Regions from separate parts of the Rahnella sp. GSA61A genome, predicted to be linked through region 3. Evidence: predicted binding sites of a transcription regulator. Region 3 holds the regulator's gene; each other region holds the start of a gene.
The links. Region 3 encodes CRP, which controls carbon source genes, mostly activating them, when cyclic AMP is high. Its sites were predicted from a motif close to ATGTGANNNNNNTCACAT; they were not measured.
Positions count from the first base shown of each region.

Region 1: the regulator CRP is predicted to act here: its motif matches at 3,427-3,444, upstream of LC431_RS15845 (arabinose ABC transporter substrate-binding protein).
Region 2: the regulator CRP is predicted to act here: its motif matches at 2,354-2,371, upstream of rbsD (D-ribose pyranase).
Region 4: the regulator CRP is predicted to act here: its motif matches at 4,555-4,572, upstream of gntK (gluconokinase).

Region 1 covers NZ_JAHXYO010000012.1:31,671-39,556, forward strand. Annotated here, with positions in the region: gene araA (L-arabinose isomerase) at 71-1,576, opposite strand; gene LC431_RS15840 (ribulokinase) at 1,613-3,292, opposite strand; gene LC431_RS15845 (arabinose ABC transporter substrate-binding protein) at 3,709-4,695, shown strand; gene araG (L-arabinose ABC transporter ATP-binding protein AraG) at 4,947-6,533, shown strand; gene araH (L-arabinose ABC transporter permease AraH) at 6,552-7,556, shown strand; gene araC (arabinose operon transcriptional regulator AraC) at 7,733-7,886, shown strand, end outside.
Region 2 covers NZ_JAHXYO010000011.1:1,600-9,485, reverse strand. Annotated here, with positions in the region: gene ravA (ATPase RavA) at 1-101, opposite strand, end outside; gene kup (low affinity potassium transporter Kup) at 369-2,237, shown strand; gene rbsD (D-ribose pyranase) at 2,453-2,872, shown strand; gene rbsA (ribose ABC transporter ATP-binding protein RbsA) at 2,880-4,385, shown strand; gene rbsC (ribose ABC transporter permease) at 4,392-5,363, shown strand; gene rbsB (ribose ABC transporter substrate-binding protein RbsB) at 5,387-6,277, shown strand; gene rbsK (ribokinase) at 6,345-7,274, shown strand; gene rbsR (ribose operon transcriptional repressor RbsR) at 7,275-7,886, shown strand, end outside.
Region 3 covers NZ_JAHXYO010000008.1:17,807-25,692, reverse strand. Annotated here, with positions in the region: gene LC431_RS12180 (aminodeoxychorismate synthase component II) at 1-44, shown strand, start outside; gene LC431_RS12175 (aspartate aminotransferase family protein) at 168-1,385, shown strand; gene LC431_RS12170 (YccS/YhfK family putative transporter) at 2,081-4,156, opposite strand; gene crp (cAMP-activated global transcriptional regulator CRP) at 4,218-4,850, opposite strand; gene LC431_RS12160 (OsmC family protein) at 5,213-5,620, shown strand; gene LC431_RS12155 (phosphoribulokinase) at 5,624-6,493, opposite strand; gene allS (HTH-type transcriptional activator AllS) at 6,629-7,543, opposite strand; gene LC431_RS12145 (ureidoglycolate lyase) at 7,758-7,886, shown strand, end outside.
Region 4 covers NZ_JAHXYO010000006.1:250,030-257,915, forward strand. Annotated here, with positions in the region: gene hutC (histidine utilization repressor) at 1-349, shown strand, start outside; gene LC431_RS10755 (NAD(P)-dependent alcohol dehydrogenase) at 449-1,507, shown strand; gene LC431_RS10760 (DMT family transporter) at 1,556-2,482, opposite strand; gene LC431_RS10765 (TetR/AcrR family transcriptional regulator) at 2,479-3,066, opposite strand; gene LC431_RS10770 (CopD family protein) at 3,273-3,704, shown strand; gene LC431_RS10775 (hypothetical protein) at 3,752-3,898, opposite strand; gene yahO (DUF1471 family periplasmic protein YahO) at 3,969-4,247, opposite strand; gene gntK (gluconokinase) at 4,742-5,281, shown strand; gene gntU (gluconate transporter) at 5,278-6,615, shown strand; gene edd (phosphogluconate dehydratase) at 6,632-7,886, shown strand, end outside.

The DNA of each region.
Region 1 (7,886 bases), on a different contig from region 3:
CCCGGCCTCCCCCTTCGCAGGGGGAGGAGCAAAGAAAAAACTGCTCTTTGAAGTGGGAGGAGCAAACAAATCAGCGACTGCAAAGTTTGTAATAAACTTCATTCCACCGGATCTGATTCTTGAAGTCCGGCAACGTCGTGTCGTTATCGATCACCAGCAATTCAATCCCGGAAAATTCTGCATACAACCGCAGCGCGTCAATATCCAGTGCCTGAGAGAACACGGTATGGTGCGCGCCGCCGCCGAGGATCCACGCTTCTGCCGCTGTTGCTAGTGATGGCTGGGCTTTCCAGATAGCGCGCGCAACCGGCAGTTTTGGCAGCGGGTGTGGCTGTTCGATGGTATCCACCAGATTGACCAGCAGACGGAAGCGGTCGCCCATGTCGATGACGCTGGCATTGACCGCCGGACCTGCCGGTGTGGAGAAAATCAGACGCGCCGGATCCGCTTTACCGCCTATGCCGAGATATTGCGCATCGAGCAGCGGCTTCTCTTCTTTGGCAATCGACGGACACACTTCCAGCATGTGCGAGCCCACAACCAGATCACTGCCTGGTTTGAAGTGGTAGGTGTAATCCTCCATGAAAGAAGTGCCGCCTTTCAGACCGCTGGCCATGACTTTCATGATGCGCAGCAGGGCAGACGTTTTCCAGTCACCTTCGCCACCAAAGCCGTAGCCTTTCTGCATCAGACGCTGGACTGCCAGCCCGGGCAGTTGTTTCATGCCGTGCAGATCTTCAAAGTTGGTCGTGAATGCCCCGAATTTACCTTGTTCGAGGAAACGGGTCATACCAAGTTCAATTTTGGCAGCATCCAGCAGGTTTTCACGACGTTCGCCGTTAATTTTTACCGCATCCGTCAGGCGATAGGTGGCTTCATATTCTTCCACCAGCGTATCGATGTCGCCTTTGCTGACTTCGTTGATTACGCTGACCAAATCACCAATTCCGTAGGCACTGATGCTGTAGCCGAACTGGATTTGAGCGGCAACTTTATCGCCTTCGGTGACAGCAACTTCACGCATATTATCGCCAAAACGTGCCACTTTCAGGTGCTGGCTTTCGTTTTTGGCGGCAGCAACGCGCATCCACTGGGCGATACGGCGGTGAGATTCACCGTCCTGCCAGTGACCGGCTACCACGGTGTGTTGCTGACGCATACGGGCACCGATGAAGCCGAATTCACGGCCACCGTGCGCGGTCTGGTTCAGGTTCATGAAGTCCATGTCCATGGTTTCCCATGGGATTTCAGCATTGAATTGCGTATGGAACTGCATCAGCGGCTTATGCAGGATGCTCAGCCCGGCAATCCACATTTTGGCCGGCGAGAAGGTATGCAGCCAGGTGATGATGCCCACGCAGGCGTTGTCATAGTTGGCTTCACGGCACAATGCGGTGATTTCGTCCGGCGTGGTCACCAGCGGTTTGAGCACCAGTTTTATCGGCAAACCGGCTTCGCTGTTCAGGCTACTGACCACCTTCTCGGCGTTCTCTTTTACCTGACGTAATGCCTGCGGACCGTACAGATGCTGACTGCCAATGGCGAACCACACTTCGAGATGTTTAAACGCGTCCATTTATTACTCCTGAATATCGGATAGATGAAATACGGGTTAATGCGCCGGTTTCGCTGCAAACAGCGGTTCAGTCGTGGCACACCATTGCTGATAACGTTCGTACAGGCGCTGATATTGCGCGACGCGCTGCGGATCCGGCGTCAGCGTACGTTCGATGCTGCAGGCCATTTTTTCCTGTGCGGCAGGAACATCTTTGAACTCCCCGGCAGCGACGGCGGCGAAAATCGCGGCACCCAGGGCGCAGCACTGATCGGAAGCGACAATTTGCAACGGACGGTTCATCACATCGGCGCAAACCTGCATGATGACCGGCGATTTACGCGCGATGCCCCCGAGCGTCAGCACGTTTTCCACCGGAATATCCTGCTGTTCGAAACATTCCATGATGGCGCGCGCGCCAAAAGCGGTCGCTGCGATAAAGCCGCCGAACAGTTCAGGTGCTTCTGTGCCCAGATTGATATCGGTAATGACACCTTTCAGGCGCTGGTTGGCAAACGGTGTACGGCGGCCGTTAAACCAGTCGAGCACCAGCGGCAGATGATCCAGTTTCGGATGAGCGGCCCAGGCCACAGTGAGATCGGTCAGCAGATTTTTTTGCAGGCTGGTCAGTTGCGGTGCCATTTCCGGATGGGCTTTGGCGGCCTGAATCAGCGGCCAGCTCAGCAGACGGCTGAACCAGGCGTACATGTCGCCGAAAGCGGATTGTCCGGCTTCCATCCCGATCATGTCCGGCACGACGCTGCCTTCCACCTGTCCGCAGATCCCGGCGATAGCACGGTCGTTTACGCGTTCTTTATCGGCGATCAGGATGTCGCAGGTAGAGGTGCCGATCACTTTGACCAGCGTATAAGGCTGTGCGCCCGCGCCGACTGCCCCCATATGGCAGTCGAATGCGCCGCCCGAAAGCACCACACTGGCGGGTAAGCCAAGACGTTCTGCCCATTCAGGTGTCAGTGTGCCAACAGCCTGTTCGGCGGTGACGGTGTCGGTAAACAGCGGATAGGGCAGATGTTCAACCAGCAGCGGATCGAGGGCGGCAAAGAACGCTTTTGGTGGCAGGCCGCCCCATGACGGATGCCAGAGCATTTTGTGTCCGGCGCTGCAACGTCCGCGCACCACTTTATCCGGCGCGGTGGTGCCGGAAAGCAGGGCGGGCACCCAGTCGCACAATTCAACCCATGACGCGGCTGCTTGTTTAACCGCAGCATCAGCACGGGAAACGTGCAGGATTTTCGCCCAGAACCATTCTGAGGAATAAACGCCGCCGATATAGCGGGAATAGTCGGGGAAATCGCCGCTGCGACACAGACGGTTGATCTCTTCCGCTTCTTCTATTGCCGTGTGATCTTTCCAGAGCACAAACATGGCATTCGGGTTTTCGGCAAATTCCGCTTTCAGCGCCAGAATGTTGCCTTCCTCATCGACAGGGGCCGGGGTTGAGCCGGTGGAATCGACGCCGATACCCACCACGCGCGCAGCCCGCTCGCTGCCCAGCCGTTGCACTACGTTTTTAATCGCCTGTTCCATTGCCTCTATATAGTCGAGCGGGTGATGGCGGAACTGATTTATTGCCGCATCACAATAGCGACCTTCATTCCAGCGCGGATAATAAACCACATCGGTTTCCATCTCGGCACCGGTCTGACAATCCACAGCCAGGGCACGGACGGAATCGCTGCCAAAATCAAGACCAAGAGCAATCGCACCTTGCGTCATTCTTTCTCACTCCTTCAGGTTTGCCGTAGTCATTACGGCGGCGAATCGAATTGCTCTAACAGTAGGAGGATGCAAAAAAGTGAGTGAGGAGGCGTTAGCTGGAAGTATGCACAAATCTGCTCCCAATGATGTTTCTGTGAGGTTGGTCAAATGTTAGCGTTTGGCTAAAATCGCTATATCTATGCACAAACCTGCTGTTTTCCCGCCGTGTGATAGCGCTCTACATTCCGCTGCAAAATTACCGCTAAAACTTAACCCGTCTTACAAGAGAGTGTGACGCAAATCCTCTATAAACTGGACTTCGCCGCACTTTCACTTTGTTTCTTTACGCTACTGATAACGTTTTCACGATTGCGGCAAACCACCAGATTTAAGACTGTGATTGTGAAAAACAACAATAAAAGTCGGAGAACATCATGCATAAATTCACTAAGGCATTAGCGGCGGTCGGGTTAGCTGCCCTTATGTCACATTCAGCTATGGCAGCCGAGAATCCGAAGCTGGGCTTCCTGGTTAAACAACCGGAAGAGCCGTGGTTCCAGACTGAATGGCGGTTCGCAGATAAAGCCGGTAAGGATCTCCACTTCGACGTCATTAAAATCGCCGTGCCGGATGGTGAAAAAACGTTGAATGCAATCGACAGCCTGGCGGCCAACGGCGCGAAAGGTTTTGTCATCTGTACGCCGGATCCGCGTCTCGGCCCTGCCATCATGGCGAAAGCGCGCAGCTATGACATGAAAGTGATCCAGGTGGATGACCAGTTTGTGAATGCCAAAGGCAAGCCAATGGAAGAAGTGCCATTAGTCATGATGGCCGCGACCAAAATCGGCGAACGTCAGGGGCAGGAACTGTACAAAGAAATGCAAAAACGTGGCTGGAAAGTCGCTGATACCGGCGTGATGGCCATTACTGCCGATGAACTCGATACGGCGCGCCGCCGCACCTCCGGTTCAATGGAGGCACTGAAAGCTGCCGGTTTCCCGGAAAAACAAATCTACAAAGTCCCGACTAAATCTAACGACATCCCGGGCGCACTGGATGCCGGTAACTCCCTGCTGGTGCAACATCCTGAAGTGAAAAACTGGCTGATCATCGGCATGAACGACAACACCGTATTGGGTGGCGTGCGTGCAACCGAAGGTCAGGGCTTTAAAGCGGCTAACGTGATCGGCATCGGCATCAACGGTGTGGATGCAGTGAATGAGTTGTCAAAAAGCGCCCAGACTGGCTTCTACGGTTCCCTGTTACCTAGCCCGGATATCCACGGTTACAAAAGTATCCAGATGCTGAATGAATGGGTTACCAAAGGCGTTGAACCACCGAAATTTACCGAAGTGACGGATGTTGTCCTGATTACCCGCGACAACTTCAAAGAAGAGCTGAAGAAGAAAGGTCTTATGTGATCTTCAGATGTGGTTGAAACAAGCAATACCCCTAAATAATTCGAGTTGCAGGAAGGCGGCAAGTGAGCGAGTCCCGATGAGCTTACATAAGTAAGTGATTCGGGTGAGTAAGCGTAGCCAACGCATCTGCGACTTGAAGTATGAAGGGGAGAGACGCTGCTGCAGAACGGACGACAGTTTTAAATAGTTTGAACTGTTTTCTGCTTTGCAGTGGCGTGCATCCATACTTACTCAACTTCCAGGTAGCCACTATGACTCAGCAATCTTTCGATAATAAGACGCCTTTGCTGACACCGTCACTGACGGAGTTTGATGCGGCCAGGCCGTATCTGGAATTCCATGACATTGGCAAAACTTTTCCGGGCGTGAAAGCGCTGGACGGTATTTCATTCAATTGTTACGCCGGACAAATTCATGCGCTGATGGGCGAAAACGGAGCGGGGAAATCCACCCTGCTGAAGATCCTCAGCGGGAACTATCAGCCTTCCCAGGGCAATATTCATATCAAAGGCCAGCCGGTCGCGTTCAGCCATACCACGGATGCGCTCGATGCCGGTGTGGCGATCATTTATCAGGAACTCCATCTGGTGCCGGAAATGACGGTAGCAGAGAACATTTATCTCGGGCAGTTGCCGAGCAAACACGGTTTTGTAAACCGTAAATTGCTGCGTTACGAAGCCAAACTTCAGCTTGAACATCTCGGGCTGGATATCGACCCCGATACACCGCTGAAATATCTCTCCATCGGCCAGTGGCAGATGGTGGAAATTGCCAAGGCGCTGGCGCGGAATGCCAAAATTATTGCATTCGATGAACCTACCAGTTCGCTTTCTGCACGCGAAATTGAACAATTGTTCCGTGTTATCCGTGAGTTACGGGCGGAAGGGCGTGTGATTTTATATGTCTCACATCGTATGGAAGAGATCTTTGCATTAAGTGACGCCGTCACCGTTTTCAAAGACGGACGTTACGTTCGCACCTTTGACGACATGACGCAGGTGGATAACAGCAAGCTGGTGCAGGCGATGGTTGGCCGTAATCTCGATGACATTTACGGTTACGCGCCACGTCCGCACGGCAAAATTCGCCTTGAACTGGATGAGGTGAAAGCACCGGGCGTGAGAACGCCGGTCAGCCTGACGGTACGTCAGGGCGAAATCGTCGGCCTGTTCGGGCTGGTGGGTGCAGGGCGCAGTGAGCTGATGAAAGGATTATTTGGTGGTACGCGTATTACCGGCGGTACCGTCCGGCTGGACGGTGTAGCGCTGAATATTCGTAAACCGGCAGATGCGATCCGCCAGGGCATCATGTTGTGCCCGGAAGACCGCAAAGCTGACGGCATTATTCCTGTGCACTCGGTGCGCGACAACATCAACATCAGCGCCCGTCGCAAAACGGTGAAAGCAGGGTGCCTGATCAACAACGCCTGGGAAGCGAAAAATGCGCGTAAACATATCGATGCGCTGAATATCAAAACCCCCAGCGACCAGCAACTGATCATGAACCTTTCAGGGGGTAATCAGCAAAAAGCCATTCTGGGCCGCTGGTTGTCGGAAGAAATGAAAGTCATTTTGCTGGATGAACCAACGCGGGGTATCGACGTTGGCGCCAAGCATGAAATTTATAATGTGATTTATTCACTGGCAAAACAAGGCATTGCGGTGCTGTTTGCGTCCAGTGATTTACCGGAAGTGCTGGGTCTGGCCGACAGGGTGGTGGTGATGCGCGAAGGCGCAATCTCCGGCGAACTGTTGCATGACGACGCCACCGAAGAAAAAGCGCTGGGGCTCGCTATGTTGCGCACGCCAGTTCTTGATTCTGCCCATGACGCTGCCTGACTGAGGAGCAAAAATATTATGTCGAGTATGACAACCAATTCAGCCAAACCGGATCAACCTTCAGCAGCCTCACGCGGCGGCCAGGGTCTGATGCGTATCTGGGACAGTTACGGCATGTTAGTGGTGTTCGCCGTGCTGTTTATCGCCTGTACCATTTTCGTGCCAAACTTCAGTTCTTTCATCAACATGAAAGGGTTGGGGCTGGCGATTTCGATGTCCGGCATGGTGGCCTGCGGGATGCTGTTCTGTCTGGCTTCCGGTGACTTCGATCTGTCTGTTGCATCGGTGATTGCCTGTGCGGGCGTCACCACCGCCGTGGTGATCAACATGACCGAAAGCCTGTGGATCGGCGTTGCTGCCGGTTTACTGCTCGGGATGCTGACCGGTTTGCTCAACGGTTTTGTTATCGCCCGTCTGAAAATCAATGCGCTGATCACCACGCTTGCCACTATGCAGATTGTGCGCGGTCTTGCGTACATCATTTCTGACGGTAAAGCGGTGGGCATCGAAGACGAACGTTTCTTCACCCTCGGTTATGCCAACTGGCTGGGGCTGCCTGCACCTATCTGGCTGACGGTCGGCTGTCTGATCATCTTTGGTCTGTTGCTGAACAAAACTACCTTCGGGCGTAACACGCTGGCGATTGGCGGTAATGAAGATGCGGCGCGTCTGGCCGGTGTGCCGGTGGTGCGAACGAAAATCATCATCTTCGTGCTGTCCGGGCTGGTATCAGCGGCGGCGGGGATCATTCTGGCGTCACGTATGACCAGCGGCCAGCCGATGACCTCACTGGGCTTCGAGCTGATCGTTATCTCTGCCTGCGTACTGGGTGGCGTTTCCCTGAAAGGCGGTATCGGTAAAATTTCCTATGTGGTGTCCGGGATCCTCATTCTGGGTACCGTGGAAAATGCCATGAACCTGCTGAACATTTCTCCGTTCTCGCAATATGTGGTTCGTGGCTTGATCCTGCTGGCGGCAGTTATCTTCGACCGCTACAAACAGAAAGCGAAAAAGACCGTTTAATCTGGTTTTGTGATAACGCTTTCACGCAATCATCACGCGGCATTTAACGCTATTACGGGTTAAATGCCGAAAAAACGCGTGGTTGTTCACAATTTAGCAACCTTTACTGGCAGCGTTTTCACTGCCGATTAGAATAGATGAAAAGTCCATAGTCCAGTGAAGTTTCAGGAGGTTCGATGTATCACCGTATGATTCAGGATCAGCAGCAAAATCCGCTGTTACCGGGTTACAGTTTCAATGCCTATCTGGTCGCCGGTATGACACCTATCCTTGCTGACGGGCCACTGGATTTCGCCATCGACCGTCCGGGTGGAATGAAAGGCTACATTC
Region 2 (7,886 bases), on a different contig from region 3:
AGCAGGCAAAGTCTTATGGCATCCTGCCGCTCGTACAGGCCATGTTCTAATGCGTTAGCAAGACGGGCGATCCGTTCTGCCAGAAGGGGAGATTGCGCCATACTGTCTCTTCCGGTTTCCATTGAGTTGTTGAATAGTGTACTGGCTAATAGCGATATGCCACGTTTATTTTTGTCGTTATAGCTTGTTGATTACTAAAAATTTTCTATTATCAGAAATGTGACCCCGTTCATATGAACGCCGGTTTAGCTGCACATTTAAGGGTAGGCAATCCAATTTATTCGTGCATACTGTGCGCCTTTTAGTGGGCATCATAAGATCGAGCGCACTCATCGCTTACGGATGTTCGAGCAAAAAAGAAACGAAATATGAGCACTGAACATAAACGGTCACTCCCAGCAGTAACCCTGGCCGCCATTGGTGTGGTCTATGGCGACATTGGTACCAGTCCTCTCTACACCTTAAGAGAGTGTTTTTCTGGTCACTATGGTTTCAACGTTGAACCCAGCGTCGTTTTTGGTTTTCTCTCTCTGATTTTCTGGATGTTAATCCTCATTGTTTCGCTCAAGTACCTCACTTACGTGATGCGGGCGGACAACGCAGGCGAAGGCGGTATTCTGACGCTGATGTCTCTGGCGGGCAGAAACACCTCGGCACGCACCACTGCCGTTTTGGTCATTCTCGGCCTGATCGGCGGAAGTTTCTTCTATGGTGAAGTGGTGATCACTCCGGCTATTTCTGTTCTTTCCGCGATGGAAGGTCTGGAAATCGCAGCACCTTCACTTGATCCTTATATCGTCCCCTTATCTATTACTGTCCTGACGCTGCTTTTTATTATTCAGAAACACGGCACTGGCATCGTGGGCAAACTGTTTGCGCCGGTGATGTTGTTGTGGTTCCTGACGCTGGCTGTTCTCGGCGTGAACAGCATCATGCAGAACCCTGAAGTACTTCGCGCCATGAACCCGATGTGGGCGGTTAACTTCTTTATCGAGCATAAGTCGTTTTCCTTCCTGGCACTTGGCGCGGTCGTTCTGTCGATTACCGGCGTGGAAGCGCTGTATGCGGATATGGGCCACTTCGGGAAATTCCCGATCCGTCTGGCCTGGTTCACAGTGGTGCTGCCTTCTCTGGTGCTGAACTACTTCGGTCAGGGCGCATTGCTGCTCAAAGATCCGGAGTCGATTAAAAACCCGTTCTTCCTGCTGGCGCCTGACTGGGCTTTGATCCCGTTACTGGTGCTGGCAACGCTGGCCACCATTATCGCGTCTCAGGCTGTTATCTCCGGTGTGTTCTCCCTGACGCGTCAGGCTGTGCGTTTAGGCTATCTACCGCCAATGCGCATCATCCACACTTCAGAAATGGAAGCAGGCCAGATTTACATCCCGGCCATTAACTGGTTGCTGTACTTTGCGGTGGTTATCGTTATCGCCAGCTTCGAGCATTCGAGCAATCTGGCAGCGGCATACGGTATCGCAGTGACCGGTACGATGGTGCTGACCAGTATTCTTTCCTGTACGGTGGCACTCAAAAACTGGCACTGGAAACCTTTCCTGGTCGGGCTTTTGCTGATCGGTCTGCTGTTTATGGATATCCCGCTGTTCGCGGCGAACGCTACTAAACTGTTCTCCGGCGGTTGGTTGCCGCTGACGCTGGGTTTGTGCATGTTTATCGTTATGACGACCTGGAAAAGCGAGCGCTTCCGCCTTATGCGCCGCATGAACGAGCATGGGAATTCCCTGGAAGCGATGATCGCCTCTCTGGAGAAATCCCCGCCGGTGCGTGTTCCGGGTACGGCTGTGTATATGTCGCGCGCCATCAACGTCATTCCGTTTGCGTTGCTGCACAATCTCAAACACAACAAAGTGTTGCATGAGCGTGTGGTACTGCTGACGTTACGCACCGAAGATGCGCCTTATGTACATAACGTCCGGCGCGTCACCATCGAACAGCTTTCGCCGACGTTCTGGCGTGTGGTCGCCAGCTACGGATTTAAAGAAACGCCGAACGTGGAGGAAGTGTTCCACCGTTGCGGTCTGGAAGGATTGCCGTGCCGGATGATGGAAACGTCATTCTTTATGTCGCACGAATCACTGATCCTGACCAAGCGCCCCTGGTATCTCTACTTCCGTGGCAAACTCTTTATGGCGCTCAGCCGCAACGCCTTACGCGCGCCAGATCAGTTTGAAATTCCGCCGAACCGCGTAATCGAACTCGGTACGCAGGTAGAAATCTGATCCTCATTTCTACTGCTCGCAGGGCACCTTCGGGTGCCCTGTTTTATTTTCTCTTTCTCCTTTCTGAAACGACTAACTCAAATTTCCCTGCGGTTTCTTAATTATTCAGCGAAACGTTTCGACGCTGATCACAATTCCATCATAACTCCGTTGCGATGGCCGGGGATCTTTATAAACTCATCGGTGAGCGAAACGTTTCGCTGTAGGAGTTCACAATGAAGAAGTCACCGCTGTTAAATGCCGAAATCTCACATGTTATTGCCCGGTTAGGTCACACCGATCAGCTGGTTATTGGCGATGCCGGACTTCCGGTGCCAGCAGCTTGCCAACGCATCGATCTGGCCCTGACCCAGGGAGTTCCCACCTTTTTACAAGTCTTAGAGGTAGTGACACATGAGATGCAGGTTGAGCGGGCTATCCTCGCCGAGGAAATCCTCACTAAAAATCCTCAACTCCATGAAGCGTTGCTCGCCCAATTGACACAACTCGAACAACACCAGGGAAACACCATTGCTTTGGATTACGTCAGTCATGAGTCATTCAAAGCACAAAGCGAAAAAAGTCGGGCTGTGATCCGCAGCGGGGAATGTTCGCCTTATGCGAACGTTATTCTGTGTGCTGGCGTAACCTTCTGAGGCCTTTATGCAACCTTTGCTGCAACTGACAGGCATTGATAAAGCCTTTCCCGGCGTAAAAGCACTTTCCGGCGCGGCGCTCAGCGTCTATCCGGGACGTGTAATGGCGCTGGTGGGAGAAAACGGCGCGGGCAAGTCCACCATGATGAAAGTGCTGACCGGCATCTATCAGAAAGATGCCGGCTCAGTGCATTTTCTTGGCAAGGAAGCGGTTTTCAGTGGCCCTAAAGCCTCTCAGGAAGCCGGGATTGGTATCATTCATCAGGAATTAAACCTGATCCCCCAACTGACGATTGCTGAAAATATCTTCCTGGGCCGTGAGTTTGTGAACGGTTTTGGCCGCATCAACTGGAAAAAGATGTATGCCGAGGCCGATAAACTGCTGGCGCGCCTGAATCTGCGTTACAAAAGCGACCGGCTGGTAGGCGATTTATCCATCGGCGACCAGCAGATGGTCGAAATTGCCAAAGTGCTGAGCTTTGAATCCAAAGTCATCATTATGGATGAACCGACGGATGCCCTGACCGATACCGAAACCGCTTCTTTATTTAACGTGATCCGGGAACTGAAAGCCGCCGGTTGCGGTGTGGTGTATATCTCCCACCGCATGAAAGAAATTTTCGAAATCTGCGACGACGTGACGGTGTTCCGTGACGGGCAGTTTATTGCAGAGCGGCCGGTCAGTTCGCTTGAAGAAGACACGCTGATTGAAATGATGGTGGGCCGTCGCCTCGAAGAGCAATACCCGCGCATTAATCATGAACGCGGTGCGCTGCGTTTGCAGGTACGCGATGTCAGCGGGCCGGGCGTGGATAACGTCAGCTTTGATCTGTACAGCGGCGAAATTCTGGGGATTTCCGGTCTGATGGGCGCAGGCCGTACCGAACTGATGAAAATTCTCTACGGAGCCTTACCGCGTAAAAGTGGTTATGTGGCGCTCGATGGCCGCGAAGTGGTGACACACTCACCGCAGGACGGGCTGGCAAACGGCATTGTTTATATCTCTGAAGACCGCAAGCGCGATGGCTTAGTTCTGGGCATGTCAGTGAAAGAAAACATGTCGCTGACGGCGCTGCGTTATTTCAGCCACGCTGGCGGACGTCTTAAACATGCGGAAGAACAGCAGGCTGTCGGCGATTTCATCCGCCTCTTCAATATCAAAACGCCGTCGATGATGCAGACCATCGGCCTGCTTTCCGGCGGTAATCAGCAAAAAGTGGCAATTGCCCGTGGATTAATGACGCGGCCGAAAGTCCTGATCCTCGATGAACCGACGCGCGGCGTTGACGTTGGTGCCAAGAAAGAGATTTACCAGCTTATAAACCAGTTCAAGCGCGAAGGGCTGAGTATCATTTTGGTTTCCTCAGAAATGCCGGAAGTGATCGGTATGAGTGACCGGGTTTTGGTGATGCATGAAGGCCATTTAAGCGGTGAATTCCCGATAGAACAGGCTACGCAGGAAGTGTTGATGGCTGCCGCTGTCGGCAAGCAATACGGCGTGACGCAGGAGTAATCAGATATGAGTTCTCAGACATTGCCAGCCAAAAAGCGCTGGATCAGTAAAGAGTGGTTGTTGGAGCAAAAGTCTCTGATTGCGCTGCTGGTGTTGATTGCCGTGGTCTCTTCCATGAGCCCGAATTTCTTTACGGTCAATAACCTGTTTAACATCCTTCAGCAAACGTCCGTTAACGCCATTATGGCCGTCGGCATGACACTGGTGATCCTGACGTCCGGGATCGATTTATCCGTCGGCTCTTTGCTGGCGCTGACCGGCGCCGTTGCCGCCTCGATTGTCGGGCTGGAAGTGAATGCGTTTGTTGCCGTTGGCGCCGCGCTGGCGTTAGGTGCGGCTGTGGGTGGCGTCACCGGAATGATTGTGGCCAAAGGGAAAGTCCAGGCGTTTATCGCTACGCTGGTCATGATGTTGCTGCTGCGTGGTATTACGATGGTGTACACCAACGGCAGCCCGATCAGTACCGGCTTTAATGATGTCGCTGATGTTTTTGGCTGGTTTGGTATCGGTCGCCCGCTGGGTATCCCGACACCTGTCTGGCTGATGGCTGTGGTGTTTATTGCGGCATGGTACATGCTGCATCACACCCGGCTGGGGCGTTATATCTACGCGCTGGGCGGTAACGAATCCGCTACGCGTCTGTCAGGTATCAGCGTCGATAAAGTCAAAATTATCGTCTACTCCCTGTGTGGTTTGTTAGCCGCTCTGGCCAGTATCATCGAAGTGGCGCGCTTATCTTCTGCGCAGCCCAACGCAGGTACGGGTTATGAGCTGGATGCGATTGCCGCAGTGGTATTAGGGGGAACCAGCCTGTCCGGGGGTAAAGGACGCATTGTTGGAACGCTGATCGGTGCATTGATCCTTGGCTTCCTGAATAACGGTTTGAACTTATTAGGTGTTTCTTCCTACTACCAGATGATCGTAAAAGCAGTTGTCATCCTGCTGGCGGTTCTGGTGGATAACAAAAGCAACAAATAAACTCTCCTACAGGACTTATGACCATGAATATGAAAAAACTGGCTGTCTGGGTTTCCGCCGCAGCGATCACCGCTTCTTTCAGTGCTAACGTTCTGGCGAAAGACACCATTGCGCTGGTCGTTTCCACGCTGAACAATCCGTTCTTCGTCTCCATGAAAGACGGCGCGCAAAAAGAAGCGGACAAACTGGGTTATAACCTGGTGGTTCTTGATTCTCAGAACAACCCGGCGAAAGAGCTGGCAAACGTACAGGACCTGACGGTTCGTGGCACCAAGCTGATGCTGATCAACCCGACGGATTCTGATGCGGTAGGCAATGCCGTTGCGATGGCAAACCAGGCGAAAATCCCGGTGATCACTCTTGACCGTCAGGCTACTAAGGGTGTTGTCGCCAGCCACGTTGCGTCTGATAACGCCTTCGGGGGGAAAATGGCCGGTGATTACATCGCCAAAAAACTGGGCGAAAACGCTAAAGTCATTGAACTCGAAGGTATCGCCGGGACGTCTGTTGCCCGTGAACGCGGTAAAGGTTTCGCTCAGGCCGCTGAAAAACACCATTTCCAGATCCTCGCCAGCCAGCCTGCTGACTTCGACCGCACCAAGGGCCTGAATGTCATGCAGAATCTGCTGACTGCGCATCAGGACGTGCAGGCCGTGTTCGCTCAGAATGACGAAATGGCGCTCGGTGCATTGCGCGCCCTGCAGACTGCCGGTAAAACGGATGTGCTGGTCGTTGGCTTTGATGGCACCGACGACGGTATCAAAGCCGTTAACAGCGGCAAAATGGGCGCGACTGTGGCACAGCGTCCTGAACAAATCGGTGTGATCGGCGTTCAGACTGCAGATAAAGTACTCAAAGGCGAGAAAGTGCCGGCTGTTATCCCTGTTGATTTGAAACTGGTTGCTCAGCCGTAATACTCTTTTTATCGATGCTGTAACTGCGCCTCCTGATGGAGGCGCTATTTGACTCAGGGATCTCCACATGAAAACCGGCAAACTGGTGGTACTCGGCAGTATCAACGCTGACCACATTCTGAATATCAACCACTTCCCGAAACCGGGCGAAACGGTTATCGGTAAGCAATACACCGTAGCCTTTGGCGGTAAAGGGGCGAATCAGGCTGTTGCAGCCGGTCGCAGTGGCGCTGATATTTCTTTTATTGCCTGTGTGGGAGATGACGATATTGGCGAGCGAGTTCGCAAACAGCTGGCCAGTGACCATATTGATACGCACCCCATCGAAGCCATTAAAGACACCACCACTGGCGTAGCGCTGATTTTCGTGAATGCGGAAGGTGAGAATGTTATTGGCATAGATGCGGGGGCAAATAAAGCCGTCACGCCTGAATATCTTGATCGCTATAAACAGCAGGTCATTGGTGCTTCTGCTTTATTAATGCAACTTGAATCTCCGCTTGAAACGGTGATCGCAGCATCGAAGATCGCTAAAGACAACGGTACGCAGGTGATCCTTAATCCGGCTCCGGCCTGTGAATTGCCCGATGAATTGCTGGCACGGGTGGATATAATCACCCCGAACGAAACTGAAGCTGAAAAGCTGACGGGAATTAAAGTCGACAGTAATGAAGATGCCGCTCGCGCCGCAAACGCTTTACATGACAAAGGCATCACGACTGTCATCATTACGCTGGGCAGTAAAGGCGTCTGGCTCAGCCAGAACGGAGAAGGAAAGTTAGTGGCGGGGTTCCGTGTAAAAGCTGTCGATACGATAGCAGCAGGTGATACCTTTAACGGCGCGTTAGTCACAGCCCTGCTGGAAGGCAAACCGATGGACAGCGCAGTACGATTCGCACACGCCGCAGCAGCGATTGCCGTGACGCGTCCTGGCGCACAACCTTCCGTCCCGTGGCGCAAAGAAATAGACGATTTCCTCGCACAACAGGAGGCCTGATTGGCCACCATGAAAGATGTCGCCCGCCTCGCGGGCGTTTCAACCTCTACCGTTTCCCATGTGATCAACAAGAATCGTTTTGTCAGTGAATCCATCGCTGAGAAAGTGAATGCTGCCGTTGAACAACTCAATTACGCGCCTTCCGCCTTGGCCCGCAGCCTTAAGCTGAACCAGACACGCACCCTCGGCATGTTACTGACCGCCAGCAGTAACCCGTTCTATTCGGAAGTGGTGCGTGGGGTGGAGCGTAGTTGTTATGAACGCGGCTACAGCCTCATTTTATGTAATACCGATAATGACGCCGAACGCATGAACCGCAGCCTGGAAACGCTGTTGCAAAAGCGGGTCGACGGACTGCTGATCATGTGCACCGAAAACCACCGACCCTCGAAAGACGTTATCAGCCGTTATCCGTCACTGCCGATTGTGATGATGGACTGGTCACCGTTTGATGGCGCGATAGATATTATTCAGGATAACGCGTTGCTGGGCGGCGAAATGGCGACGGAGTTTTTAATCCGTCAGGGATATCATCGCATCGCCTGCATTACCGGCCCGTTGGATAAAACCACCGCACAGGAACGGCTGAGTGGATATCGTCAGGCCATGGAA
Region 3 (7,886 bases):
GCGAGCAGGGGCATCAGCTTTTGGATAATTTCCTTAAAATCTAATCAGTTAATATTGCTGAAAAAATTACTTGCCCATCAGATGCGATTTCTGTTTGCCTGTATGTGATTTTTTATGCATATTTTGTGATTATATTTTCATATCAATGGTCGTGAGGGAGAAGGGTAATGGCGGAAAAATCATCGGTAGATCGGGGCACATTCGATAAAGTTATTTTGCCGGTTTATTCACCTGCGAAATTCATTCCCGTGAAAGGTAAAGGCAGTCGCGTGTGGGATCAGCAAGGGAACGAGTATGTTGATTTCGCCGGGGGTATCGCTGTGACGGCGCTTGGACATTGCCATCCGGCACTGGTGAAAGCGTTGCACGAGCAGGGCGAAACCCTGTGGCATGTCAGTAACGTATTTACCAATGAACCCGCCCTTCGACTGGCGCAGAAGCTGATCGACGCCACCTTTGCCGACCGCGTATTCTTCGCCAACTCCGGCGCTGAAGCCAACGAAGCGGCCTTTAAACTGGCGCGCTATTACGCTTCGCACCGTCACAGCCCGTACAAAAGTAAGATCATCGCTTTCCATAATGCCTTCCACGGTCGCACGCTGTTCACGGTTTCCGTGGGTGGCCAGCCGAAATACTCCGACGGCTTCGGCCCGAAACCCGCTGATATTGTGCACGTGCCGTTCAACGATCTGGATGCCGTAAAAGCGGTGATCGACGACCACACCTGCGCCATTGTTGTCGAGCCTGTGCAAGGGGAGGGCGGTGTCACGCCTGCGACCAAAGCGTTTCTGCAAGGTCTGCGCGAGCTTTGTGACAAACATCAGGCGCTGCTGGTGCTGGATGAAGTACAAAGCGGCATGGGGCGCAGCGGCAAGTTGTTCAGCTACATGCATTACGGCGTGACGCCAGACATCCTGACCACTGCCAAAGCGCTCGGCGGCGGTTTCCCGGTTTCCGCCATGCTGGCAACCGAAGACGTGGCCTCGGTGATGGAACCGGGCAAACACGGCACCACCTACGGCGGTAACCCGCTGGCCTGCGCCGTCGCTGAGGCTGCACTGGATATCATCAATACGCCAGACGTGCTGGCCGGGATCAACGAGCGCCGCGAGAAATTCATCAGCGCGCTGGAGGCCATCAACCAGAAATATCACATCTTCAGCGAGTTCCGCGGCCAGGGTTTGCTGATCGGCGCCGAGCTTTCTGATGCGTATAAAAACCGCGCCGGAGAATTCCATGCCGCCGCGGCAGAATTCGGATTGATGATGCTGGTCGCCGGACCAAACGTGATGCGGTTTGCGCCATCGCTTGTTATCGACTTCGCGGATATTGAAGAAGGGATGGAAAGGTTTGAGAAAGCCGTGGGGAAAGTTTGTGGGGGGTGATCCCCACGCCTCCGTCTTTAAACGCTTGATCGAGACAATTTCGGTTTCTCACTAACATTTATCACATGGCCTCTCGCGCCGAAACCGACCAAGAGGGAAAAGTGCTTTTTCCCTCTTGGATCTCCCTTCGCTTTTTCACTGCGCGCTGTCGCGGGCACGGCGGACATGTTCTGGCGCATTAGTGTGTGGCGCAAAATGTCATCGCTGCGCGATTCCCGAATTTCAGGCTTCGAGCCATAGGTCTCGAACCGTTCATTCGGTGCCATTTTTGAGCACGCCAATCGACATTTCTAAAAGATAAAACCCTTCTGCTTTTGAATTTAGAATCCTGCGGGCGAATCAGAAATCTTGCTGAACGGAGCGGCTTCGAGACCAGTGGCTCGAAGACCGAGAGAAGGAACCGCAACGCGGCAAGATTTCCAGCCTGTCGCTGTGGTTGCTGGAACATAGCCTACGAGCGAAGCGCGCAGTTTAAGACGTGGAGATTCCAAAGAGGGCTCGTCTTAGCCCTCTTTGGTCGGTTTCGGCTCGGTGAGTTAAGCGAACACGGCAATTGAAAAACCGAAACTTTCTCAATCCGTTTAAAAGAACGCCAGTACACGGCATCCGTACTTGAGAAACCGAAATTTTCTCAATTTCAAAAAGCAGTCTGACTGCAAGCCAGTAAAAAGGGGATTTGAAAGGGGTCTCCCCCTTCACGCCCGCCGCGTCAGCCAGATCCCATGATGCGGCCTCTGCTTCCACGCCAGTGACGAGATGGTATGCATCACGCTGAGATGTGAAATTACGCGCCGCAGATGGCGTTCCATTTCGGTCAGTGGCATATCCGGGTGAAGTTCCGGCGCATTAAACAGGTTGTTCTCGCTGCCCGGCCCGTCGTAGAGCAGTCGTTGTTGACAGCTTTGCAGCGCGATTTCGCAGGTCTGTAAATACTCCGTCGCCAGTTTTTCCGGCAGCATGTAATGCTCGCGGGCGAGGATCGTCATCGCGTTGATATGCTCAACCACAAACTGACTGTGCGTCACCCACAAACGCATATCCGCCAGATAATGTGAGTTAAAACCCGGCTCCTGCATCGCCTGATTTAGCGAAGTGAACAGCTTATTGTGCGCCTGATTGACCTGCATACGGGTGTACGCCAGTTTGGCGGTGTCGGGGCTTTCCTCGAGCAGCAGGCGGATAGCGTCCTGATAGATTTCCAGCGCCTGGTGTGCATTCTGGCGCAGCAAACCGCTTTGCCATTGCGGCCACAACCAGATAGTGCCACCAAAGGCCAGCGCGCAGCCGATCAGGGTATCGACCAGTCGTGGTACCAGAAAATGCACGCCGTTCATCGCCAGCAATTGCAGGGTATACACTGCAGTCACCGTCATGCCGACCATCGCCAGTCCGTAGTTTTTGCGCAGAACGGTATAGGACAACAGGGTGATCAGCAGCATGCACAGCAGCGTGGTGCCTTCCGGCAGTTCCAGTTTGAGCAAGCCTGAGGCAATCAGCAATCCGGCCAGCGTACCGAGTGCACGGTGCTGGATCCTCACCCGCGTGGCGTTATAACCGTTCTGGCTGACCAACATGATAGTCAGCAAGATCCAGTAGGGTTTGGGCAAATTGAAGAACAGACCCAGACTGCTGCCAATCGCCAGAATAATGCCCAAACGTGCGGCATTACGCAGTGCCACGGATTTGAAGGAAAGATAGCTTTTCAGCGCGGGCCAGAAGGGCAAACGCGGCTGGGTGTTCATCAGGTCACGTTTGTACAACGGCCGCTGTGTGCGTAACAGACGGGCAATGCGGCTGAAATGGTAATAACAAAACTGACCTACCGGATTGTCCGGGTTGCGCGCGGCGATTTTCTCCAGCGCGGTCAGCTCATTGGCCATCGTAAAGCGCCCGGATAAACGGTGATAAAGAATATCGTCGGCAATCACCCGAAGACGGGTGGAAATCACCTGTGCATTTCGGCGGATAACCGCTTCGGCATGGCTTTCCTCCACCAGTTTCTGCACTTCTTCCGGCTGATGCAGGCTCACTGTAATGTGCTCCTGCAAATCGAGCGCCACCTGAAAACGCTGAAATAGCCGCTTATGGTGATGATGATGTCCGTGCTGGGGCAACATGTGTAATTGCTGATAAAGCAGGGCAATCAGGTCGATAACCTGCTGCTGGCGGGCTAGCAGTGGGGGTAACGCGGTTTCGGGATCGGTGTGTTGCGTCAGCAGGCTGTACTTGGCTTCGAAATAATCCGCGAGTTGCAGATAGAGCTGGCTGAGCGTTTCGCGCATCGGCTGTTCTTCCGAAATACGAAACCACGCCCAGTTAAACAATCCGTACCAGGCTGTGCCAGCGGCGAACAACACCGGGGCCTGCCACATCGGGCGCACGCCCACCATACTCAGCGTGAAGATAGTCGCCACCAGCGCACCGGGCAACAGGCGCGCATGCAGCGGGCTGATTTCACCGGTGACGCCGAGCAGTAACGCCAGCGACAGCATGATCAGCGGCAGCGGTATATGCCAGCTTTCGAGCATCAGTTGCAGCAGAAGGCTGCTCACGGCAAAGAGTGAACCGCCGACGAGCAGGCGTTTGAAAAAGCGTTTATGCGGGGTATCCAGACCGGCGATGTTACAACAGGCCGGGCAGAGGGAAAACAGCAGGCCCATTTGCAAATTGCCAAACAGCCAGCAAATGCCAACAGGTAAGCACAACACCAGCGTCTGGCGCAGCGCGTAGTTCACTTCAGGATGGTAAAACAGTCTTCGCCATAGCGTCATGGGTAAAGCTTAGCCCATAAAAAAGGCGCGACAGTGTTTTGCCGCGCCAATTTTTGAGGGATTAACGTGTGCCGTAAACGACAATCGTTTTACCGTGTGCGGAGATCAGGCTTTGATCTTCCAGCATTTTGAGAATGCGTCCGACTGTTTCACGTGAACAACCGACGATTTGGCCAATTTCCTGGCGGGTAATCTTGATTTGCATCCCGTCCGGATGGGTCATTGCATCAGGCTGTTTAGCCAGATTGAGCAAGGTTTGAGCGATACGACCGGTAACGTCAAGGAAGGCAAGGTTGCCGACTTTCTCTGACGTCACTTGCAGACGGTTGGCCATCTGCGCGGAGAGACGCATCAGAATATCCGGGTTAACCTGAATCAGCTGGCGGAATTTTTTATACGAAATTTCAGCCACTTCACAGGCAGTTTTAGCACGTACCCAGGCACTGCGTTCCTGACCTTCTTCGAAGAGTCCCAGCTCACCGATGAAGTCACCTTGGTTAAGGTAGGACAGTATCATTTCCTTGCCTTCTTCATCTTTAATCAGGACAGCAACTGACCCTTTCACGATGTAGTAAAGCGTTTCGGCTTTTTCACCCTGGTGAATCAGCGTACTTTTAGAAGGATACTTATGTATATGACAGTGAGACAGGAACCATTCAAGAGTCGGGTCTGTTTGTGGCTTGCCGAGAACCATTTGCTATTATCCTCTGTTGTTATCGCTGCCCAAAATCACAGGGCTCAGAGTTCCCTGTACGGCACTTCAAATCCAAAGCGCCCTTTCAGCATATAACTCTCCAGAAATGCTGCAAGCGGATGTCGGAGTGCAACAGCCTGTTTATTGCTGTCATCACCGTGGGTTCTGTACTTAAACCGCAAAAACCGTCACCGCAATTTACTGGAAAGTATGTTTCGGCTTTGTTTGTAGCACAGGTTTGAGATGCTGTCTTCTGTTGTCTCGCTTCAGCATGATGGCGATCGGGTTACGTTGCCAGATTTTAGGTGAAAGGGTACTCTGAGAGCAGATTTCGACAAGTTTATTCACCGGGAGAATAGTTCATGCATGCACGTGTCAAATGGGTTGAAGGACTGACATTTTTAGGTGAGTCTGCATCGGGTCATCAGATTTCAATGGATGGAAACGCGGGTGATAAAGCCCCAAGCCCGATGGAAATGTTACTGATGTCCGCAGGGGGGTGTAGTGCAATCGACGTGGTGTCAATTTTGCAAAAAGGTCGTAATGACGTGCGTGATTGTGAAGTGAAGCTGACCTCACAACGCCGCGAAGAAGCGCCGCGTCTGTTCACTCACATCAATCTGCATTTTATCGTCACCGGTAAGGATCTGACCGATAAGATTGTTGAACGCGCAGTCAGCCTGTCTGCCGAAAAATACTGTTCTGTGTCTCTGATGCTGGGGAAAGCGGCCACAATCACCCACAGCTTTGAAGTGATTGCAGCCGAATAAAGTTTACTCGATCTTCTTGCCTTCCATCAGGCGCTGCACCAGCGGCGCCATGATCAGCTCCATCGCCAGCCCCATTTTGCCGCCCGGCACCACCAGTGTTTTGATGTGCGAGATAAACGACCCTTGCAGCATGGCCAGCAGATACGGGAAATCGATGTCATCCAGTCCCTGAAAATGAATCACCACAAAGCTTTCATCCAGTGACGGAATGGCTTTGGCGGCAAACGGGTTCGAGGTGTCGATGGTGGGTACCCGCTGGAAATTGATGTGTGTGCGGGAAAACTGCGGCGTAATGTAATTGATATAGTCATCCATCGAACGCACGACGGAATCCATCACCGCTTCACGGGAATGCCCGCGCTCGCCGGTATCGCGCACCAGTTTCTGGATCCATTCGAGGTTGACGATAGGCACTACGCCGACCAGCAGGTCGACCTGCGCGGCAACGTCAATTTTGTCCGCCACCACGCCACCGTGTAACCCTTCGTAAAACAAAATATCCGTCGGTTCCGGCAACGCCTGCCACGGCGTAAAGGTACCCGGCACCTGATTGTAGGGAACGGCTTCGTCATAAGTATGCAGATACTTACGTGAACGACCAGTGCCTGTTTTACCGTATTCGATAAAGCTTTTTTCCAGCAAACCAAAGTCATTGGCTTCCGGCCCGAAGTAGCTGATATGACGTCCCAGATCGCGCGCCTTGCGTATTGCCGCATCCATTTCAGGACGGGTGAAATGATGAAAACTGTCGCCTTCCAGTTCCGCCGCACGCAAACCAAGCTGCTGAAATATTTTACGAAATGCCACGCTGGTGGTCGTGGTGCCTGCACCGCTCGAACCGGTCACGGCAATAACAGGATGTTTGGCTGACATAATGCGCTGTTCTCCATAAAGGTGATGCAGGCAGGCGAGACGCGGTCTTTTCTGTGGTCGAAGTTCTGGCGTCAAGGCTGCGCATAATTAAGCCTATTGTTACCATATTTATTCGCGAAGCCAAAGAGGGCATCACTATTCTAAACCCGCCAGCAACGGTTGGATCAGCGGGTCCTTCTGGTGGAACAGAGAAACAATGTCATGCAGCGCCTTGCCTGTGTACTCCTTTTTCCACGCCAGACTGAGCGGGGAAGGGGCGCGCGGATAGCGGATTTGTCGGGCGATCAGCTCGCCGCTGTCGAGATATGGCTGGCACAGATGGCGCGGCAGAAAACCGATACCCATTCCCTTCAGGTGACAGGCCAGTTTAGTCGCCACATCTGCCACGATGATCTGCCGTTGCCCGGTCAGCAACCAGGCTACCCGCTTGTTCAGATGGCGCGAGGTGTCTTCCACATTGATGGCAATGTACTGACGCAACACCGCTTCTTCCAGCATGCCAGTGATGTGCTGCAGCGGATGAAAGGGCGCATGAACAAAAATCCAGTCCACTTCACCCAGCGGCAGCAGATTCACGGCGTTAGAAAGAGATTCGGTGCCGGTGACGCCAATCGCCAGCTGAAAATCTTCGTACAGCAGCGTATCCCATACCCCCATGTAAATCTGTCGTGTGAAAGTGAACTGCGTGAACGGGTAGCGCTGCGTCAGACAGCTTAATAACGCCGCCAGAGTTTCAGGGCAGTACATCAGATTGTTCACCACCACATTCAGCTGGCGCTCAATGCCGTCGTTAATCTGCTGCAGTTCTGCCGGTACACCCTCCAGCCAGGTTAGCCACTGGCGACATCGTTCAAGCAGATGCTGTCCGGCGGGCGTCAGCGACACCGTACGGGTCGTGCGGTTGAGCAATAACGTCCCGGCACTGTCTTCCAGCATCTTAATTCGATAGCTGATGGTCGCGGGCGTTTTATGCAGCATCTCTGCCGCGCGGGAAAAGCTGCCTGTTTGTGCGACGTGCATAAAGGTTTTAATCGACTCCTCATCCAGCATAGGTCACCCGAAGTAATGTTAATGCATTGAATGAAAAAGATTTTATAGATTTAACCGGATGAGAATTGTGGACTTCATCAATTTTATGGAATCTTTTTCCATATTTCGATTGAGCAAGTTGGAAAAAGTTTCTACAGTAATTGCATTGAGGATAAATCCGCCAATCTGGCGGGCTTATCTCACCGGTTTTATTTTAAATGCAGGGATGAATGCCATGGAACTTCCGGTTTACCCGCTGACCCAGGCGGCCTTCGCGGCTTACGGCGATGTGATTGAGACGACAGGTCGCGATTTTTTTCATATCAACGACGGCAAGGTTGAGCGGTACCACGATCTGACCAAC
Region 4 (7,886 bases), on a different contig from region 3:
CGGCGTGGTGTTGTTTCATTCGGTGATTGTGCATTACGAAAATGACATTCCGGTGCAACTGGAAGACCGGCTGGTGAATCCGGACATCGCCCCCTTGTATTTACACCAGGATTTCACTAAAACCACGCCTTTCGCCTATCTGACCCAACTGGCACCGCTGACGGCGGGCGAACATACCATTGAAGCGGTGATGGCCAGTCACGACGAACAGCGCCTGCTGAATATTCATCAGACCGAGCCGTGCCTGCAAACCCTGCGCCGCACCTGGCATCATGAAAAAGTGGTGACCTGCGCCCGGCTGTTGTATCCGGGCGGACGCTACAAAATGTTCGGCAGCTTTAAGAAATAAACTGAACAGGATCAGGCAAGGATTCAGGAGGACTGTGGCTTGTGACTTCGGCGGTAAATTCTATAGTTAACGGGTCATTAACGACTCAGGAGTTTACTGATGAAAACTGTTGGATTTGCTGCTTACGATCCTAAAAAACCGCTGGCGCCGTTTACGTTTGAACGCCGCGGCCTGCGTGATAACGATGTCGCAATGGAAATTCTGTATTGCGGCGTTTGCCATTCCGATTTACATACCGCAAGAAATGACTGGGGCTGGAGCTATTATCCGATTGTTCCCGGCCATGAAATCGTCGGACGTGTCACCAGCATTGGTAAAGGCGTCACTCGCTACAAACCAGGCGATCATGTTGCCGTCGGTTGCATGGTAGACAGTTGTCAGGAATGCGATCAGTGTAAAAAAGGTGAAGAACAGTTGTGCCGCGAAGGTAACACCGGGACTTACGCCGGTTATGATCGTTTCACCAAAGAGCCGACGCAGGGCGGATACTCCAAGCATTTAGTGGTGCGCGAGGAGTTTTGTCTGCGTATGCCGGAAGGGTTAGATCTCTCCAAAGCCGCGCCGCTGCTGTGCGCCGGTATCACCACCTGGTCGCCGCTGAAAACCTGGAACGTCGGGCCGGGCAGCCGTGTGGGCGTGATTGGTCTGGGCGGTCTGGGCCATATGGCGGTCAAACTGGCGGTCGGTCTGGGTGCAGATGTTACGGTGGTGAGCCGTTCAAATGCCAAAGAAGCCGATGCGCTGGAATTAGGTGCAAGCCGTCTGCTGGTCAGCGCCGACAGCGACGCGATGGCGCAGGCACACGATCATTTTGATTTAATCATCGATACCGTGCCGGTCAAACATGACGTCACGCCGTACCTGCCGTTGCTGGATGTGGACGGTACGCTGGTGCTGGTCGGGCAGGTCGGGCCGATGGAAGAATTCAACACCGTACCGCTGTTGTTAGGCCGTCGTCGCGTGGCCGGTTCGCCAATCGGCGGCATCCGTGAAACGCAGGAAATGCTCGATTTCTGTGCTGAGAAAAACATTCTGCCGGATTGTGAAATGATCCGCATGGATGAAATTAACGAAGCGTTTGAGCGTATGGAAAAAGCCGATGTGCGCTATCGTTTTGTGATTGATATGGCTTCCCTGACCGCGCCTGCGGCGGTGTAATCTGTCGCAGCAATGAAGACAAAAATGGCTCCTGCGGGAGCCATTTTTTCAGGCAGAAACCGGTAAGGTTGCGCGTCTTTTCAGCGGCACGGTGATAAAAATCAGACAGGCAACCACCAGCCCGATACCTGTCCAGCCCAGCGGCGGCAGGCGTTCGCCCACAATCACCACCGCCAGCACGGCGGCGACCGCCGGTTCCAGCAGGGTGATGGTGGTGGCCATGCTGGCCGGAATGCGTGCCAGGGCATAACCGAAACAGACATAACCGACAAACATCGGGATAAGCGCCATGTACGCGCCGACCGCGGCGTTATTCCATGACGCCAGAAGGGGCGCGCCGGTCATCCACAGCACCGGCATCAGCAGTAAACCGCCCAGCCCGAACGTGGCGCCCATTGCCGCGCGGGAAGGGACGCCGCGCTGCATTAAATGACGCGCCGCCCAGGCATAAAGCGCGTAGGTCAGCCCGGCAATCAGCCCGAGTACCACACCGGCTATCGCGTGGTCGCCCTGACCGGCGGTGGAGTGACTGCCACTTTCACCGACGCAAAGTAACACCATGCCCGCCACGCCAATGGCGGCGCCGGTCATCCAGCGGCGGGTGAGACGTTGTCCGTCGAGATAATATTCAATCAGTGCGGATAACAGCGGCGCAGAACCGAGGGAAATCACGGTACCGACCGTGACGCCCGCCAGGTGCATCGAGGCGTAAAACGCCAGCGGATAAACTGCGACCGCCAGTGCGCCGGTAAATAACATGCGTGCGTTGTTCACCAGAGTTACCCGGCTGGTGACTATCCTTCTGGCGGAAATCAGCGCCTGCAACAATCCGCCCAGCCCCATGGCCACTGCGCCGATCGCCAGCGGGCTGACGTCGGGCGCAAATGTCGCCGCCGTGCCGGTCGACCCCCACAGAACGGAAGCAAATACCACGGCGAGTACGCCCGTCATGCGTTCACGAGGCGTTATCGTCATGGCACCTCCATCATTGAGGCCGCCATGTCCATCGCCTGACGGACACATTGACCGTTGCCTTCCAGACCTGCACGCGAAATCGCGCCTTCCAGTAAAAATGAAAAATGCCGCGCCATCAGGCGGGCTTTGGCCTCGTCAGTGGGGAACAGTTCGAGAAGATGCGCAGTCACGATAGCTTCAACATGTTCTTTATGCCCGCGCACGGCGTGCCTGCCGGGCGCTCCGGCGGGCAGTTCGGCGGCGGCATTCAGTAACCCGCAGCCACGAAAGCCGTGCTCATAGGCAAATTCAGCGTGATCGTCATACGCCTGAAACACGGCGAGCACTTTTTCTTTCGGTGTTTTAGCTTTTTCAACACGCCGGGCGTACAGCTCCAGCCATTCGTCATGACGTATTTCAATGTACGTCGCGACCAGTTCAGCCTTGGATTCGAAATTGTTGTAGAGGCTTTTTTTGGCGACACCGGCACGTTTGATGATTGCGTCAATCCCGGTCGCAGCAATGCCGTTGTTATAAAACAGAACCCGGGCGGCACCGAGAAGCCGGTCGCGGGCGCTTTCAGGAGAGGAGTCTGTGGTGGACATTTTTTTTACTCGTGTTGTTCATCTTGCCTGTAGGTATACCAGTCTACCTACTCAATGTAAACACCGGCTGAGAATAAGAAAAAGTGACGACTTAACCGTGCCTTTCGTGTGGGAAACCGCCATAATCCGCTAAAAGTTGTGGAGAGACAGCAGGTTGAGGTCATCTGCGGCAGGCAGAATTATTGTTAACTTCCGGAGGGATAAAAATGCTTCATGAATGGCTCAATGCCTTGCACGTGATTGCGGGCGTATTGTGGATTGGCGGCATGCTGGCGATGGCGCTGGTATCGATGGCCTGTTCGCGGACATCCGGTACTGCGGAAAGTGCAGGACAGACGTTGTTACTGGAAACCGTGCGCAAATGGACGCGCAGTGTCACCAGCCCGGCGATGATCCTGTTGTGGGTGGCGGGCATCGTGATGATCGTCAGTTATGGCAAATTCCCCCATGCCTGGCTGCTGATAAAAATGGTGGTGGTGCTGGTTCTCTCCGCGCTGCACGGGCTGCTTTCCGGCGATTTACGTCGTCGCGCCACCGGTCAGCAGGTGAAAGATTTCGCGCTGGTGCGCAACGCCAGCGCGGTGATTATTGTCGGTGTGATCCTCATTGGTATTTTGGCGATAATCAGGCCTTTCTGACATCCGGTTTCCCGCAAAACTCAATCCACGTGAAAGCGTGGATTTTTTTATGACTCGCCGTTCACCAGCGCAATCAGGGTGCAGGGCACCGGCGGAATATTGCCTTCCTTTAAAATTGTCAGCGAATGGTTTTCGCGCACGGCAAACGATCCCAGCCCGATAATAACCAGCATCAGCGGAGCCGACAGCAGCATAATCGTCCATTAAAAAGCCCGCAAATTTGCAGGCTTCTTTTTATTGCTTATTGTGCAGAAAACAAAATACTTATTTTTTCTTATAAACGTCAGCAGTACCGTGAATTTTATTGTTGGTATTACCGGAGGTTAATACAAATACATCGCCGCCTTTTTTATCGGCTTTCTTAGAAAGATCTTCAATGGCGCCGGACTGCGAGGTTTTATTTGAGGTGGTCACAGAGCCGACTTTGGTATACTCAGAAGCCACTTTTTCAAAATCTATTTTCTTCATTAATTCAGCAGAATAAGTGCTGAAAGAGACACAGCCCATCACAGCCACTGCCAGCAGAGCTTTAGATATTTTCATGTAATCCTCAGATTTTAAATTGCCCAGTAAATTGAAGGAAAGTAATAGAAAGCTGTTTATTTAGTGAAACCCTGTTAATCAATAACTCACTGTTTAAAAGAGTGAGTTATCACTGCCATTTAGTAATAGACAAGGAAGTCAATAATTACAAGGAGGGAAGAAAAAATTAAGCAACCGGTGCGGTTTTTAGTCTTTTGTGCCGGAGGTTTTGTACACAGTAATAGCAATCACATACTTTTCGTTTCGCCTGCGCATGTTATCCATCTGTTAACCCCCGTCCGAAATATGTTTCATTGCTAATAATTAACTTTGAAGCAGATCACATTTATGCTTTTCCCCTGCACGGGCAGATTGTCACGGGTGAAAAAGCCTCTGATAATGTTACCGATAACATGTTACCGGTAACATTGCGAATAAACATGAACAGTGTGGACATAACGAATAAAACCACTGACCCGTCTTTCGCGTTTTTTAACCAGTCGAGGAGCGCAACCGTGAACAATGATCAGAACCGAATTTATGTGTTTATGGGCGTATCAGGCAGCGGAAAATCAGCCGTCGCCAACGCCGTGGCACACCAGCTTTCAGCCGGTTTTCTTGACGGCGATTTCTTACATCCCCGCAGTAATATCCTGAAAATGGCCGCCGGTGACGCCCTCAATGATGACGACCGCGCGCCGTGGCTGGCCGCCCTCAATGATGCCGCGTTTGCCATGCAGCGAACCAATAATGTGTCGGTCATCATCTGCTCGGCATTGAAAAAACGTTACCGCGATCGTCTGCGCGCAGGTAACGCCAACCTGTCTTTCATCTATTTACAGGGTGAATTCCCGGTCATCGAAGAACGCATGGCCGCACGCAAAGGGCACTTTTTTAAATCGCAGATGCTGATCTCACAGTTTGCAGCACTCGAACAACCTGGCGCTGAAGAAAGTGACGTGATCACCATCGGCATTCATCAGCCGCTTGATGCGGTGATTGCAGAGACCCTGCAACACATCCGTAGTTTTCAGCAACAGGAGCATTGCGCGTGAATACAGTGACTTTAGTCGGTACTGCAGCGGGCTCCGTGTTGCTGCTGCTTTTTCTGGTGATGAAAGTGCGTATGCACGCGTTCGTCGCGCTGATGCTGGTGTCGATTGCCGCCGGGATTTTCTCCGGCATGCCGGTCAATACCATTGCCGACACCATGCAGAAAGGCATGGGCAGCACGCTGGGTTTTCTGGCGATTGTGGTGGCGCTGGGGGCGATGTTCGGCAAGATCCTGCATGAAGTCGGCGCACTTGACCAAATTGCGGCCCATTTACTGAATCGTTTTGGCAAAAACAAAGCCCATTATGCTCTCGGGATTGCCGGGCTGGTTTGCGCCTTGCCGCTGTTTTTCGATGTGGCGATTGTGCTGCTGATTGGCATCGTGTTCGCGGTGGCGCGCCGTACTGACGGCAACATCGTCAGGCTGGCGATCCCGTTATTTGCCGGTGTCGCGGCAGCGGCGTGTTTCCTGCTTCCGGGACCGGTCCCGATGCTGCTGGCGTCGCAGATGAATGCCGATTTTGGCTGGATGATCGCCATCGGTCTGGTGGCCGCGATTGCCGGCATGCTGATCGCCGGTCCGCTGTACGGCAATTTTATCAGCCGTCATGTCAGCTGGCCGATGCCTGTTGAAGAAAATGCCCCGACGCTTAACAAAGATAACCTGCCGTCATTCGGTTTCAGTCTGGCGCTGATTTTGTGTCCGCTGGTGTTGGTGGGAATGAAAACCATCGGCGCACGCTTTGTCACGGCGGGTACGCCATTGCACGACTGGCTGGAGTTTATCGGCCATCCGTTTACCGCCATTCTGATTGCCTGCCTGATTGTCATTTACGGGCTGGCAAAACCACGCGGCATGACCAACGAACAGACGCTGGCCATCTGCTCAGCCGCCGTTCAGCCCGCCGGGATCATCCTGCTGATGACCGGTGCGGGTGGCGTATTCAAACAAATTCTGGTGGATTCCGGCGTCGGCCCGGCCATTGGTGACGCGATGATCGGCACCGGCTTACCGATTGCCGTGGCCTGTTTTGCACTGTCAGCGGTCGTGCGGGTTATTCAGGGTTCAGCCACCGTGGCCTGCCTGACCACTGTCGGGCTGGTATTGCCGGTAACCCATCAGATGGGGCTCAACGGCGGTCAGCTGGCCGCACTCGCCATCTGCATTACCGGCGGTTCCATTGTGCTCAGCCACGTAAACGATGCCGGTTTCTGGTTATTCGGCAAGTTCACCGGTGCCAGCGAACTGCAAACGCTGAAAACCTGGACGGTGATGGAAACCCTGCTCGGCACGACTGGCGGGATCATCGGCATGATTGCTTTCACGATGCTTTAAGAAAGGGGACAACATTATGATTAACAACACCGTGGCCCGTGTCACGCAGCGGATCATCAACCGTTCCGCATCCACCCGTGAAGCCTATCTGGCGCGTATGGATGCTGCCCGTTCGCAAACCGTTCACCGCGCGCAACTGGCCTGTGGCAATCTGGCGCATGGCTTTGCCGCCTGTCAGCCGGATGAGAAGAATTCCCTGAAAAATATGGTGCGCAGCGATATCGCCATTATTACCGCCTACAACGACATGCTGTCGGCGCATCAGCCCTACGAGCATTACCCGCAACGCCTGAAAGACGCACTGAAATCGGTGGGTGCGGTCGGTCAGGTGGCGGGCGGCGTACCGGCAATGTGTGACGGTGTCACGCAAGGGCAGGACGGCATGGAGTTGTCGCTGATGAGCCGTGACGTGATTGCCATGTCGGCGGCCATCGGCCTTTCACACAACATGTTCGACGGGGCGTTGTATCTGGGTATCTGCGACAAAATCGTGCCGGGCTTAGTGATGGCGGCGCTGTCATTCGGCCATCTGCCGGCGGTATTTGTGCCCGCCGGGCCGATGAGCACCGGTTTGCCGAACAAAGAGAAAGTGCGTATCCGTCAGCTTTATACCGAAGGCAAAGTGGACCGTCAGGCATTACTGGAAGCGGAAGCCGCGTCGTATCACGGCATTGGCACCTGTACATTTTACGGCACTGCCAACACCAATCAGATGGTGATGGAAGTGATGGGGCTGCATCTGCCGGGTGCATCGTTTGTGCCGCCGGATTGCGCGCTGCGTGATGCACTGACCGATTCGGCAGCACGTCAGGTCACCCGTCTGGCCGAAACCACCGGCAACTATCAGCCACTCGGCCAGATGGTGAATGAGAAAACCGTGGTGAACGGCATTGTTGCGCTGTTAGCCACCGGCGGTTCCACCAATCTGACTATGCACATGGTCGCTATGGCGCGTGCGGCAGGCATTGTCATCAACTGGGATGATTTCTCTGAGTTGTCCGATGCGGTGCCTTCGTTATGCCGTATTTACCCGAACGGCCCGGCGGATATCAACCAGTTTCAGGCGGCGGGCGGCGTGCAACTGGTGGTGCGCGAATTGCTGAAAAACGGCCTGTTACATCAGGATGTCAACACCGTGGCTGGTTTCGGATTAGACCGTTACACGCAGGAACCGTGGCTGGAAAACGGCGAACTGGCGTGGCGCGAAGGCGCAGAGCATTCGCTCGACACAAACGTCATTGCCAGCGTGCAACAGCCGTTTGAGCATCACG